One region of the Colwellia sp. M166 genome, then DNA from elsewhere that is predicted to be linked to it. Evidence: predicted binding sites of a transcription regulator. Region 1 holds the regulator's gene; the other holds the start of a gene.
The links. Region 1 encodes FNR, which switches genes on or off when oxygen is low (the NO sensors DNR and NnrR bind a similar motif). Its sites were predicted from a motif close to TTGATCTAGATCAA; they were not measured.
Positions count from the first base shown of each region.

Region 2: FGD67_RS14570 (GbsR/MarR family transcriptional regulator) is a predicted target of FNR. The motif match lies at 2,836-2,849, and genes of this name have one in related genera.

Region 1 covers NZ_CP040755.1:4,275,241-4,283,081, forward strand. The annotation lists gene uspE (universal stress protein UspE) at 1-461, opposite strand, end outside; gene fnr (fumarate/nitrate reduction transcriptional regulator Fnr) at 635-1,354, opposite strand; gene FGD67_RS19325 (sulfite exporter TauE/SafE family protein) at 1,408-2,070, opposite strand; gene ccoS (cbb3-type cytochrome oxidase assembly protein CcoS) at 2,075-2,326, opposite strand; gene FGD67_RS19335 (heavy metal translocating P-type ATPase) at 2,323-4,722, opposite strand; gene FGD67_RS19340 (FixH family protein) at 4,750-5,250, opposite strand; gene ccoP (cytochrome-c oxidase, cbb3-type subunit III) at 5,429-6,397, opposite strand; gene FGD67_RS19350 (cbb3-type cytochrome oxidase subunit 3) at 6,390-6,593, opposite strand; gene ccoO (cytochrome-c oxidase, cbb3-type subunit II) at 6,593-7,237, opposite strand; gene ccoN (cytochrome-c oxidase, cbb3-type subunit I) at 7,249-7,841, opposite strand, start outside.
Region 2 covers NZ_CP040755.1:3,213,648-3,221,488, reverse strand. The annotation lists gene FGD67_RS14580 (class 1 fructose-bisphosphatase) at 1-810, shown strand, start outside; gene FGD67_RS14575 (PAS domain-containing methyl-accepting chemotaxis protein) at 1,111-2,649, shown strand; gene FGD67_RS14570 (GbsR/MarR family transcriptional regulator) at 2,909-3,451, shown strand; gene FGD67_RS14565 (cytochrome ubiquinol oxidase subunit I) at 3,594-4,964, shown strand; gene FGD67_RS14560 (cytochrome d ubiquinol oxidase subunit II) at 4,961-5,962, shown strand; gene FGD67_RS14555 (S9 family peptidase) at 6,068-7,841, opposite strand, start outside.

The DNA of each region.
Region 1 (7,841 bases):
CCGTTATCAGGCCATAAATGTTCTTTGACTAATAAAACAGGGCATGGACATTTTCGTAAAATATGCCAATCGGTAGGAGTGAAAATAACCGACTTAAGTTTGTCGTGTTGGTGTGTACCTTTAATAACTATGTCATAGCCATGTTTTAAAACTTGGTTAATGATTTGCTCAAATGGGCGGTTATGCCAAATAACTTGACAGTCAATACTGATTTCGCCGGTATTGAGTTCTGAAAGAATGGATTGTAACCATTGTGTTCTGTCATTTATTACCGATTGACGCATGGCTTCACGCTCATCGCTTGATAGCATGGTAGTCATTTCATAAGAAAAATCATATATGGTCAAAAATGCGGTAATGCTAGCGCCGGTTTTACGTGCAAGTTCGATGGCACGTTTTAACGCTTTTTGATCTTCAGTTGTTGGATCAACAACCGCGAGTATTTTTTGATACTTTTCCATAGTTAATTCCTTTATCAATTACCTACTGTACTTATAACAATAGTCTACTTTGTAACAATAATAGTTGTTTTAAATCAAATTATTATCGTGTCAAATATAAATGGTATTTCACGCTAAGCATAGCGTGAAATACCTGAATAAGGAAGTTTATGATGTTAGGTGAGAAAATTAAATTAGAGTGCTGCGCACTCGTTTAATTTATTAATATCTAGAATAATAATTAACTTACCATCGACTTGAATTAAGCCATTCTTATGGAAGCGATTAAGCAGACGGCTAATCGTTTCAACGGTTAAACCAATATAATTGCCAATATCACTGCGAGTCATTGATAAACGAAACTCAGAAGCTGATAAGCCACGAGCATGATAACGACTGCTTAATGCACTGATAAATGTTGCTAAGCGTTGCTCAGCATTCTTCCGATTCAGTAAGGTTAACATTTCTTGATCTTCACGAATTTCTGTACTCATCATACGCAAAATTTGTTTCTTTAATTTTGGCATCGTATTAGACAGAGCGTCGAGGGTGTTATAAGGAATTTCACAAACCATAGAGGTTTCTAAAGCCTTAGCAAAACTTGGATGCTCTGATTCTGCGATCGCATCAAAGCCAAGTAAGTCGCCAGCTAAATGAAAGCCAGTAATTTGCTCTTCACCTTGTTCGTTGACGGTATAGGTTTTAAATGTACCTGAACGAATAGCATAAAGGGCGTGCATAGGCTGACCATCATTGAAGATTTGCTCACCTTTATGAATAGGTCGTTTACGGTCGATGATATTGTCGAGCGTATCGAGCTCTTTATCATTAAGAGAAAATGGCAAGCATAGTTCGCTGATACTGCAATTTTGACAGTGAATATGTTGCTGACCTGTGCATGATTTTTGACTCATAATAACCTATAGCTTTTTTTGGCTTTTTAATGACTAGGATCATATTAGATGTATTATAAATATGCAATAAGTATAGTGTAAAAGCCATAAAAAATAACTGAAATGGCGGCTAACTTCCTGAATAATGCATTACTCAGCAATGACTTAATGCTGATTGTGCCTAATGATACTGAAAGTAAAGCAGGTAAAGTGCCAAGTCCAAAGAAAAACATGATCAGAGCGCCATTAATTGCATCGGCACTAGCCAAAGCCCAAGTTAGAGTTGAATACACTAGCCCGCAGGGTAGCCAGCCCCATAATGCGCCTAAAGCGAAAGCGCTGTTAATATTTTTAATCGGAATGAATTTTTTTGTTTTTGGTGAGATATGACGCCAAAGGTTTTTGCCTAAATGCTCAACATGACTTAACCACATTAACCATTGTCCTAGATATAAACCTAATAGGATAAGGAAAATACCCGCAATGGTTTTCAGTAATGAAACAGGCAAACCAATTTCTTTTGTTGCCATTGAGCTGGTGAAGGCGACTAGAGCACCAATCACACTATAAGAAGCAATACGGCCAAAATTATAGGCAAAGATAATAACGTATTTTTTCTGTTGAGAGGCATCTGATATCGCGGTGGTTAGCATAGTACTGATACCACCACACATCACCACACAATGCCCTGAGCCCAGCAAGCCAATAATAAAAGCAGAAAAAAAATCAAGGCTCATAAAACTACTTTTTAACCTGATTACTTATTACTATTTTGTCTTTCTGCACTTTATTTTCATTAGGTACGCAATTTGTTGCTGTTGAGCTTTTGTTATTATCCTTAGCGGCTTTATCATTGTCATCATCAAATAAAATACTCATGCCTTGCTTTTCCAAGTCATCAAATTGCTCGGTTTTGACGGCCCAAAAAAATAGGTAAATACCGATAATGGTAAGTAAAATTGCAATGGGAATTAGAACATAAATCACACTCATTTTTTTAACAACCTTAAAGAGTTACTCACTACGAGTATTGAACTGGCAGACATGCCAATTACCGCCATATAGGGAGCAATATAACCCATAACAGCCAGTGGTAATACAATGGCATTATAACCAAACGCCCAAAGATAATTTTGCTTTATAATACGCGTGGTACGTTCAGAGACCGTTCTTAATGTTTGAATCGACGCTAATTTATTGTTCAACAATATAACATCAGCACCACTTTTTGCTATATCTGTACCACTTCCCATGGCAATAGATAAATGTGCAGCACCCAATACTGGACTGTCATTAACACCATCACCAATCATAGCGACAGTGTGAGTGACTTGCTGTTGCTTAATGGCGTTAACTTTATCTTGTGCTGATAAGTTTGCCTGGACATTATCTAGCTGTAATTGGGCTTGTAACTTGTTACAGCCAGCTAAATGATCACCAGAAAGCATGAGGGTTTTAATGTTTTCAGTGTGTAAAAATTTTATTAAATCTGTGGCATCATCACGCAAACCATCATGTAAATAAAATTCAGCTATTAAGCTTTCATTTTCCATCAGTACGCATTGTGCACTATGAGCTTGTTGGTTGTTATTTTGCAGTAACCATGAGTTTTTACCGATGCGATAATGCTGTTGATTAATTTCACCGCTAATACCTGCTCCTGGTGCTACAACGACCTGTGAGATTTTTTGATTAAAATCTCGATAACAAGTGAAAGCTTTGGCAAGGGGGTGAGCAGAGTGTGCTTCAAGTGCGGCGGCAATAGCTAAAACTTGCGCTTTACCTTCGGAATTACTCGCTATGGAAAACTTACCATGAGTAACCACTTCTGTGATGGTAAATTCACCGGTGGTAAGCGTCCCTGTTTTATCAAAGGCTATTGCGTCTATTTTAGGCATGGCTTCCAAGACATGACCAGACTTTACCATGATACCTTCACGATTGAGACGAGTGGTTGCACAAGTTAATGCCGTTGGTGTTGCTAACGATAAAGCACAAGGGCAAGTGACCACTAATACCGATAAAGTAATCCAAAATGCTTCTGCTGGTTGATGTTGAGCCCAGTAAAATGCTGTACAAGAGGCAGTGATCAGAATTAATGCGACAAAGTATTGCGCGATTTTATCTGACAGTTTTGCCAGCTTTGGTTTGTGCGTTTGTGCGTTTTCACTTAAACGAATCAGCTGGCTTAAAAATGACTTTTGATTATTGTGTTTTACTTTTGCCGTTAAGTTGCCATCACCGTTAATGGTGCCGGCATAGATAATATCTTGCTCACTTTTATGCAGAGGTAGTTGCTCACCAGATAACATCGCCTCATTAATTTGGCTGTTACCTGAGATAATTTCACTATCAGCCGGAATGGTTTCGCCAGGCTTGATTAAAATAATATCGTCTGCCTTTAAGTGTGTTGCGGCGATAAAGCTTTCTTGCTGGTCAACGAGCTTAGTCGCTGTCATCGGCATTAGTTTTAACAAATTTGCTGACACATCTGCGGCTCGGGAGCGAGCGCGAAACTCTAAGAATTTTCCGATCAACAATAAAAAAGTGAACATTGACACTGATTCAAAATATACCTCACCTTGTTGGGTAAATGTTGCCCAAGCGCTGGCAAGAAAGGCAAGACTGATGGCAATAGATACCGGTACGTCCATGGAAAGCTGTTTCGCTTTAAGGGCAAAATACGCACTTTTATAAAAAGGGAAAGCGCCATAGGTGACAATTGGTATGGTTAAGAAAAAGCTGGTCCAACGTAAATAAACTAAATTGTGTTCAGCCATGTCAGAGAAAGCACCAAAATATAAACCAAAGGCGATCATCATCACTTGCATCATTAATATGCCTGATATGCCTAAACGTTTGATGAAGTTCTTTGCTTGTTTCTTATTTAGCTCTTCTGCAGTGCTGGCTTTGAAGGGCAGGGCATGGTAGCCAATTTTTTCTATTAAGCTCAGAATTTCACTTAATTTTACTTGTTCTTCTTGCCATTGCACTGTTGCTCTTTGTGTTGTGGCATTAACATTTATTTTATTAATTCCAAGATGCTTGCTGACTTGCATTTCTATCAACCAGGCACATGCTGAGCAACTGATACCTTCAATGGTTAATATGGTTTCTTTAAAACCATCATGGTAATAAGCAAATTCACTTTGTAAACTTTCTTCGTCGAGAATTTCGTTACGCTGCAATTGCTCCGGGATCAAGGCCTCACCTTTTTGGGCCGGTGCGCTGCGAAAGCGGTAGTAGTCGGTTAAGTTGTTATCGACAATGGTTTGGGCAACAGCTTGACAACCTATGCAGCACATAGGTTGGCTAATATTTTCAATGTTTGCTGTTAAATCAATACCACTGGGGACAAGTTCACCGCAATGAAAACAATTTATGCTCATTAACCTATACCCATTAATAATCTTTTGTTAATTTGCGACCGCAGGATTTGGCGAAATATCGATATAGTCAGCTTGAGGTAAGGTGATCACAGATTGAATTTTCCAGTGATCTTCAAATGGGCTAAGCGTTACACGCCATTTACCTGAAACGTCTTGGCCAGCTTCAAAGTGATGGGTAAAGTTACCATTACCATCTGCTGTTAGTGCTAAATAGAAGTCTCTATCGGCCAGTGTTGGATGATAGAAATTAACATTGAGTAATGGGAATTCTTTTTCGATACCGGTTGGACGAATGATCAGTTGATCGTCAACAAGCTTCAAGCCAAAGCGCATGCCCAACTTTTGTGCTTGCTTAATTTTGCCTAATTCAAGATTGATCGCTTTACCTTTTTTATAATAATCACCGACCACTAATGTGTCTGGATTGGTATTGGCAATAATAAAAGTAGCGATACCGGCAACGACAGCAGTAAAAGGCAATATAAATACAAGCCATGCCCAAGGCTCTTGATACCAAGATGTTTTCATGAAATTTTCTTCTTTGCTGATAGTGCAGACATTATACGACTTTTCTTATACGGGAACTATCAAAAAAGTGTTAATTTTATGAACTTTAATTTTCATTTAAATAATAAAAAACCTTAGTGTAATTAAACACTAAGGTTTTGTTTTTAAGGGCAGATAAACCCGTTAATTTTAGTTGTTGTTAATTTTGTGACAAGCTGTAAACATAGGCACTGATCACGTGAACTTTTTGTTCACCTAGGATTTTATCCCAAGCAGGCATTACACCAGCACGACCGTTAGCAATTGACGTCTCAACTGCTCGCGGTGAACCGCCGTATAACCAAACGTTATCAGTTAAGTTTGGAGCACCTAATGGAATGCCCATTTCAGCACTACCTTTACCTTCTGCGCCATGACAAGCAGCACACATAGCAAATTTAACTTTACCTGCTTCAGCAGCTGTCGTATCAACTTCACGACCACTTAAGCTAAGTACAAAAGCAGCAACTTCTTTAACACCTTGTTCGCCACCTAATGCCGCACTCCAAGCCATCATGCCATTAGCCTTACGACCGTGCATAATAGTGGCTTTGATCATTTCAGGTGAACCGCCGTATAACCAATCTTTATCGGTTAGGTCAGGGAAGCCTGTTGTACCGCGAGCATCAGAGCCATGACACTGTGAACAGTTTTGTAAAAATAGACGTTGGCCTACTTTTAATGCTTCTTCATTGCCAGCTAAGGTTTCAATACTTTGTGCAGCATAAGCTTCAAAGATTGGACCATATTTTGCGTCAGCTGCCGCTACTTCACGGTCATACTGAACTAACATGCCAGCTTCTTTTGCTTTTGCAACACTCGCTTTTGACTCAGATAAGTTCAATATACCTTGGTTTGAACTCTTCCAGCCTAATAAGCCTTCAAAGTTACCTAAACCAGGGTAAAGCAATAAGTAACCAAAACCCCAAATGATTGTTAATAAGAAGAACGTACTCCACCATTTTGGTAGTGGATTATTTAATTCTTCAATGCCGTCGAAGGTATGTCCCATAGACGCACCTTCTTCAACGCCTGCAAAGTTCTTTAAACACCAACGCAACAGTAGGTAACAACCTACTAGTGTGCCTAAGGTAAGAACGGTAATCCAAATACTCCAGAAGCTAGACATTATTATTAGTCTCCTGTTTGTTATTTTTGTCAGAATGTTTTAATTCAGTTTTTGTTGGTTCTTCAAAAATTGAATTTGCCGCTTCATCAAACGCAGATTTGCGTTTTTTTGAATATGACCAAACCACAATGACAATAAATAATGCCAATATTAATAGGGCAATTAGCCCTCTAAGCGTGCCATAGTCCATCATCATTATTTCAACGCATGACCAAGAGACTGAAGATATGCAATTAATGCATCCATTTCTGTTTTACCCTTAACTGCTTTTTCTGCACCAGCAATTTCAGTTTCAGAGTAAAGAGGAATAGCATTACCTTGCTCGTCTTTATGACTACGATTACGTGTTAAGAAGTTAAATGTTGATAACTTTTTCGCTGTTAATTCACCATCAAGGGTATTTTCAGCTAACCATTTAAACGAAGGCATATTTGACTCAGGTACAACAGAACGAGGGTCAAGTAAATGCGCACGGTGCCAATCGTCACTATAACGACCGCCAACACGGGCTAAATCTGGCCCTGTACGTTTTGAACCCCATAAATGTGGATGTTCCCATACGCCTTCACCAGCAACTGAGTAATGACCATAGCGCTCTGTTTCCGCACGAAAAGGACGGATCATTTGGCTATGACATACATTACAACCTTCGCGGATATAGATATCACGACCTTCCATTTCTAAAGCGGTATAAGGGCGCAAGTTATCAACCGGTGTGGTGGTTGCTTTTTGGAAGAACAATGGCGTAATTTCAACTAAACCACCGATGCTGATAGCAAAAATAGTAAAGATAAAGAATAAGCCAACGCTTTTTTCAACTTTTTCGTGTTTGTTGATCATGGTCTGGCTCCTTAAGCTATTTCTACAGGTTTAAGACTTCCGTCTTTAGCACCCATAGTTTTAAACATGTTGTAAGCCATTAAAATAAAGCCTGCAACCACTAATACACCACCAATAAAACGGATGAAGTAGAATGGGTATGACGCTGTTAAACTTTCAACAAAGCTGTAAGTTAAGGTACCGTCAGTATTAACCGCACGCCACATTAACCCTTGCATTACACCTGAAATCCACATAGCAACAATATATAAAACGATACCGGCTGTGTGCATCCAGAAATGAATGTTGATTAAACGAATGCTGTACATACGACCTTGATTAAATAGTACTGGAATTAAATGGTACATAGCACCAATTGACACCATTGCAACCCAACCTAGTGCACCTGAGTGAACGTGACCAACAGTCCAGTCAGTGTAATGAGAAAGTGCATTCACTGATTTAATTGCCATCATCGGGCCTTCAAATGTAGACATACCGTAGAACGATAATGACACAATCAAGAAACGAAGAATTGGATCGTGGCGAAGTTTATGCCATGCACCTGATAACGTCATAATACCGTTAATCATACCACCCCAAGATGGTAAGAATAATACGATAG
Region 2 (7,841 bases), 1.1 Mb from region 1:
GGTGAAGTGCAAAAGAAACTTGATGTTGTCGCCAACGAGTTATTTAAAGACATTTTATTAGAGTCGGGCTTTGTTAAGGCAGTATCGTCTGAAGAAGAAGACACCTCAGTTGCCGGTGACGAAAACGGCAAGTTTATTGTTTCATTTGATCCGCTAGACGGTAGTTCAAATATCGATATTAACTCGTTAATTGGCACTATTTTTTCTATTCATCAAGCGCCAACGGATATGGATGCTAGCGATCCTGATATGTTTAAGCAATCAGGTGACAAACAAGTTTGTGCCGGCTATGTACTTTATGGCCCATCAACTATGCTAGTGATGACAACCGGCAGTGGTACACACTTTTATGTGCTAGACCGCACACATGGTGGTTACTTATTAGTTGAACGTAATGTGCAAGTGCCACAAGATACGCAAGAATTTGCTGTTAATATGTCAAATCAGCGTTTTTGGCAAAAACCTATGCAAAACTACATCAACGATTTACTTGCCGGTGACACAGGTCCGCGTGGTAAAAATTTCAACATGCGTTGGATTGCCGCTATGGTGGGTGATATTCATCGTGTTTTATGTCGTGGCGGATTGTTTACTTATCCAAGCGATAATAGAAACCCAGATAAACCTTATAAATTACGCTTAATGTATGAAGCCAACCCAATGAGTTTTTTACTTGAGCAAGCTGGTGGCTTAGCCATGACAAGCGAAGGACGCATTATGGATATTGAACCAACAGATATTCATCAACGTGTTGAAGTGATCATGGGTTCAAAAAATGAAGTCGAAGCTTGCTTAGGCTATTACAAATAATACCAAGTCTATTAAGTTTGCTCACTGAATGGGAAGAAACTTAGTATAATTGGTATAATATCGGCGTTAATCCCTCCTCTCCAACATTAAAGCACTTGAAAAATTTTCAAGTGCTTTTTTTATTTTTAACTATACTGCAAACAATAAAGTGAATTGAAATCCACAAAAAAAACAAAACTAAGTGTTGAAATTAAAGGCCTTATTCGACAAAATCACAATCCGACAATAAAAAATGTGTCATATGGCACACAAAATAGAATATAGCTGCTACTAAAGCACTTTATAAAGGACGATGGGATTATGAGTCATATCACTACAATCGAACGTACCTTCACCGAACAAGAGCAACTAGTCTCTACCACCGACTTAAACGGCGACATTACTTATGCTAATGCTGAATTTTGTCAAATAGCCGGCTACAGTTTAGAGGAGCTTATCGGTCAACATCACAATATTGTCCGTCACCCTGATATGCCCAAAGCAGCATTTAAAGATCTCTGGGAAAAATTAAAGCGTGGTGAATCATGGCGAGGCATGGTTAAAAATCGTTGCAAAAATGGTGATTACTACTGGGTTGACGCTTATATAACCCCACTTTTAAAAAACGGTGAAATATCAGGTTATCAATCAGTTAGAGCATTTCCTAGTGCACAACAAAAGATACAAGCTCAAGCACTGTATGACAAGTTGAACCAGAACAAAGCGATTATTGACTTACATGCCAATATCTTCCTCAAGCGCTTTATTGCACTTATTGCTGTTGTAACAGCAATAACACTCGATTGGCTGCTTGTTGGTACTGTAACCTCAGCATTAATTTTATTAGTTTGTTTAGTTTTTATACTCGTTGTTTTTTCAGAAGAATTTATAAAGCTGCCTCACCAGCTTGCAAAAACTAAAGCAACATTTGATAGTCCATCGCGACACATATACTTAGGCAAAGGCATTCTAAATATCATCAATTACCCTACCGAGCTTTATAAAGCGAGAATTAAAACAGTACTAGGGCGGAGCAATGACTCAGGTAGAAGGTTAGCTAAGCTGGCTGATGAACTTGCCCAAACCTCAAATGAAATGTTCACTAGCATCCAAGAAGAAAATGAACATATAGGCCAATTTGCGACGGCAATCACCCAGATGAGCGCAACCATCAGCGAAGTGAGCGAAAGCACCACTTTAGCACACGATAAAGTTGAACAAGTACAAAGCGAGTGCTTACAAAATATTGTGACCATCGAAAGTAGCGAGAATAAAATTAATCAACTTGCCAGCGATGTCGAAAATGCTGCGAGAAATGCCACTGAGTTAGTTACCGATGTTGACAAAATATCAACCGTGATGAGTGAAATTCAAGGTATTGCCGATCAAACTAACCTACTAGCATTAAACGCAGCAATAGAAGCAGCAAGAGCCGGTGAACAAGGACGAGGGTTTGCTGTTGTTGCTGATGAAGTCAGGACCTTAGCAAGCCGAACCCAAAATGCTACCGAGCAAATTCAATTATCGGTCAATGAATTACAAGGCACTTTAAAAACATGGAATCAAGTTATGCTGCTCAATAAAAGCAATGCTGAAGAATGCTCGGCTGAATCAAAAACTATTAAACAAGCAATGCAAAATATTATTGAAAACATTCAAAATGTTAATGATATGACCGCGCAAATTGCTACCGCATCAGAGCAGCAAAGCGTGGTGGCCGAACAAATTACTCAAGGTATTCATAATATTGACAACATATCGCAGCGCAACACCTCATTGGCAGCAAAAGTATCAGATAAAAGTAGCGAAGTTAATAAAAATGCTGAAGCGATAGAAGAGCTTAGCACCAACTTTAGTTAATATCTCACTTTAGCACTTTTTTCTACTCCAACCTTACGACTATTATGGCTACCCAAGTAGCCATTTTTTATCCTACATGCACAATTTCCGCCTTGTTAGCCATTAGATAGCTATTCAAAGTTAAAGTCAGCAGCCAAAAGAAAAGTGATAAAAATCACTAAAACCCAGCTTTACGGCGACAAAAGCTTGACTTAGATCAAAAAAGGATTACAATTTTCACAAATTACTGAAAATTCAGAAATCTAAAAAGGCTATCAGTATGAAAATTACCGCTATGACCCAATCACTGGTATTGCACTTTGGTGAAATGGGCTCTCGTTGGGGATTAAACCGCACACTGGGGCAAATGTACGCCGTTATTGTACTTACCGAAGCGCCGCTTAATGCCGATCAAATCAGCGAAGCATTACAAATATCACGCTCTAATGTCAGTATGGGTTTGAAAGAACTGAAATCCTGGAATCTGATAAAACTGCATCACATTCCAGGTGACAGAAAAGAGTATTTTTCAGCGCCAAGCGATATTTGGGAAATAGCTCGTACATTAGTCGTTGAACGCAGAAAGCGTGAGCTTGATCCAACTTTATCGACATTACGTGATGCCTTAATGGAGCAGCCTAGCAATGAGTCAGATAAATATACTCAAATGCGCGTTAAGCAAATGCATGATCTAATGGAGATGGTCACGCTATGGTCTAACGAAATGCAAGGCATGTCATCAGAAAAGCTATCAGCTTTACTCAAACTGGGTGAAGGCATTAGCAAAATTTTAGATGTAAAAGACAAATTATTATTGAGGTAATGGTAATAATCACTATTTCACAGCGCTCAATTAAAACAATTTAAACAACACAACCGAACCAATCTGGTTACATTATTTACCTTACTGAAGTGGAGTACATCACGTGTTAGATGCAGCAGCTATTGCTAATGACACAAGTTTCATGCTTTCACGCATCCAATTTGCTGCCAATATTAGTTTTCATATTTTATTTCCTACCATCAATATCGCCTTATGCTGGATATTGTTATTTTTTAAAGTGCGCTTTAACCAAACTCAAGATGAAAGTTGGTTACGCGTTTATCGCTTTTGGGTTCGAATATTCGCTTTGACCTTTGCTATCGGTGTTGTCAGCGGTATTACCATGTCATTCCAATTTGGCACCAATTGGCCTGGCTATATGGAAACTGTCGGCAATATTGCCGGACCATTGCTTGGTTATGAAGTCATGACCGCTTTCTTTTTAGAAGCATCATTTCTTTCCATTATGCTATTTGGCATGGACCGAGTATCTAATCGCGTTCACACCATAGCAACGGTACTGGTCTCTTTTGGCACCACTCTCTCTGCTTTTTGGATTTTATCACTCAACTCTTGGATGCAGACCCCCGCAGGCTTTGAGATGATCGATGGTGTTGCTCACGTCACCAGTTGGATGGACGTTATTTTTAATCCATCTATGCCTTACCGTTTAATGCACATGTTGTTAGCATCAGGGCTAACTTCAGCATTTTTGATCTGTGGTATCTCAGCTTATCGACTCATCAAAGGCGATAATAAGAAATCAGTCAAGCAAGCGCTCAATTTTTCAGTCATCTTGGCAGCTATTTTAATCCCATTACAAATTTTTGTTGGTGACCTACATGGTTTAAATACTTTTAAACACCAACCAGCCAAAGTCGCAGCAATGGAAGGAGCATGGGAAACGGCTACTGAAGTTCCACTATTGTTATTTGCCTTACCTGACCAAGAAAAGCGCGAAAATAGTTTTGAAATAAAAGTCCCTAATATGGCCAGTATTATTTTAACCCATGATCCGAAAGGTGAAATAAAAGGCTTGAATGAGTTTATTGATAAGCACCCGCCCGTTGCACCAGTATTTTTCAGCTTTAGAGTTATGATCGGCATGGGCGTACTAATGCTACTATTTTCTTGGCTTGCTACCTATCAATTTGTCATCAAAAAACAATATCCACCTTGGTTATTAAAAACCGGTATTGCTATGACTTTTTCTGGATGGTTAGCCACTTTAGCCGGTTGGTATGTTACTGAAATTGGTCGTCAGCCTTATTTAGTTACCGGCATACTGCGTACTAAAGATGCCGTTACCACCACTCCTCCGACAGATATTGCGTTGTCACTCACGTTATACCTAGTTATTTATGGCTTTTTGTTAATCGCTTATATCCGTACTTTATTTGTCATGGCCAATCGAGCGGTAATACTCGAAGAAAGCAATGCCTCGCTAACAGGTAAAGAACTTACATCTGACTCAAGTAAACCTGTAACAACGAATGAAGGAGTAGCATCATGAATGTTACATCTGTAGATTGGCTACCAAGCGTATTTATTGGCTTAATGGGGCTGTCATTTTTAATTTACGCCATACTTGATGGTTATGACCTAGGCGTTGGCGTATTGCTGCCATTAGATAACCCACAGCAACGCGATACCATGATTTATTCTATTGGACCATTTTGGGACGCTAATGAAACTTGGTTAGTAATGGCCATTGGCTTATTGCTGATTGCTTTTCCAAAAGCTCACTCGATTATATTTCAAGCCTTGTACTTGCCAACAGCATTAATGTTAGCGGGATTGATTTTACGTGGCGTATCGTTCGACTTTCGCACTAAAGCGCCGATTACTGATAAACATAAATGGGATTACGCTTTTAAATTTGGCTCTTTGTTAGCCACGTTAACCCAAGGTTATATGTTGGGACGCTATGTCACTTCATTTGAAGACTCTTGGTTAAGTATTGGTTTTTCAGCCTTATCAGCTGTTTGTGTTACGGCTGGTTATTGTTTTATCGGCGCTGCTTGGTTGGTGATGAAAACAGAAGGCGAGTTGCAACGCAGAGCAGCAAACTGGGCAAAAATCACTAACGTTTTGATGGCTGTTGGTATTATCGCGGTATGTTTAACTAATCTTCTCATTGATCAGCAGATCATGGATAAATGGTTAGGTGGTATGCAAGTGTTAATTTTAATTCCAATAACCTTACTGCTTGCTTTTACTTTTATCACCGTTCACTTGTATTTAGATAAAGTACCGATGGCAGATGATATTGGTTGTTGGTTTCCATTTTTAGCCGCTATTATACTGTTTATAATGTGTTTTTGTGGATTAGCCTATAGTTTTTATCCTTATATAGTGCCTTTTAAAATGACCATATTTGAGGCCGCAAGTGCTCGAGAATCTTTATGGTTTATTTTTGTTGGCGCCGCTGTCGTTTTACCGATGATTATTGGTTATACGATATTTTCTTATAAAGTGTTTTGGGGTAAAACCACTAAGTTAAACTATTAAATAGTTTTTGGTTTCTAATTTATACACTCCGGTACATAAAAGCCCGATATTAACCAGTAATATCGGGCTTTTTCATTTCATTAGCACATGTAACAACAAGACATTTTATGCCTTATCTTGGCTCTCTTCTTTAGCTTGTGCCTTTAATGCTTCTAACTTGGCTTTATGATCTAACTTGTAGTCAGGCATGTCTTTATTACCGGCCATTAAGTAGTTATCCATCCAACGCATTAAACGTAAGCTGTAATCGTATTGTGCCGCCGCTTTGCGGTTACCATGACCCTCACCTGGGTAATATACTAAACGTACATCTTTACCTTGTACTTTCATATAGCGGTACATTTCCATTGATTGTGCTGGGTGTACACGCGGATCATCTTTACCGTGCATAATTAGCAATGGCGTTTTTGACTGATGTGCCCAGTAAATAGGGCTACGCTCTAAGTAATATTGCCACTTATCCCAAGGGTAAGAACGTGCATGTACTAAGTGCATTTCGTTAGAAATATCGGTAGTACCAAACTTAGATAACTGGTTTGAAATACCAACAAACATCACGCTCGCAGCAAAATGTTCCGTTAATTTAGTTGCTGCCCAAGCAGAGGCATAGCCACCGTATGAACCGCCGGTAATACCAACACGCTTAGTATCAACTAAGCCGGTTTCAACTAAATAGTTTTTCATATCCACTAAGTCATCAAACTCTGCGCCAGCATAATCATTTTGACCTAACTTCGAATACTCAACGCCTTTACCGGTTGAACCACGGTAGTTTGGATAAAATACCGCATAACCACGTGCCGCCCCCATTTGACCCGGTTTAGAGTAAGCGGTTATCCAACCATTTTTTTCATGACTTTCTGGACCACCGTGTACTTGCATGATTAATGGATAACGTTGGCCTTTTTTATAATCCAGTGGATAAACTAAAATACCACCCACCTCAACACCATCACGCGCTTTTATGCTGATAGATTCTTGCTTAGCAAAGCGTTTGTCATTTAACCATGGATTAGAGTCGGTAATTTTACTCAGCTTTTTAGCACGAATAATAAAGCTTTCATTTGGATGCTGGGCGCTATGACCTTTGACACCGATAGTTTTATCTGAGTTTGAAAGCGATAATGAAGACGCTATAATTTTTCCTGCTTGTAGCTGAGTTTTATAGTTATTACTACCGGGGTTAATGTTAGCAACAATACTTTCAGTGCCAACATTGGCAATAAAGTTTAACTTACTGCTTTTATGTGACCATTCAATATCGCTGACATGCCCAGCAAAATTTGGCAACCAATCTTGTATTTCACCACTGTTAACATCGGCTAAATATAAACGCCCGGTTGCAGGATCATGTTTATCTTGTGTACCAATAACCGCGATATATTTACCGTTATAAGAAAACTCAGCGCTGCCTAGCTTGCCTTCAGTAGCAATCGACATGGTAATTTTTTGATCGGCCAAGTTCATCACATGCCATTGTGCTTTAGTGTATGAATCATCAATTAATGCTGTAGGCTGAGTTTTCACCAATAACTGCGCGTTATCAGCAGCCCAGTTCATATCACTAACATAACCGGCAATATCAACAGCATTTAACTGCACAGCTTTATGCTGCACCGTTAAATCAGTAATAAATAATTGCTTATTTTTCAAGTCCATTTCATAAACTTCAGCTTGAAAACCAAGTTCTTTGAGTTTTTTATCAGACTTATCTTCTGCTGGCATCGCTAATAACGCAACTTGCTTACCATCAGGGCTAATATCGTAGCGACTAATTGAGGTATCTTTTAACGACAATACTCTTTCACGTTCGCCACCATCAACAGGAATACGATAAAGCTGGGTAAATTTTTCATCTTTAAATTTGGCAAGAAAATAA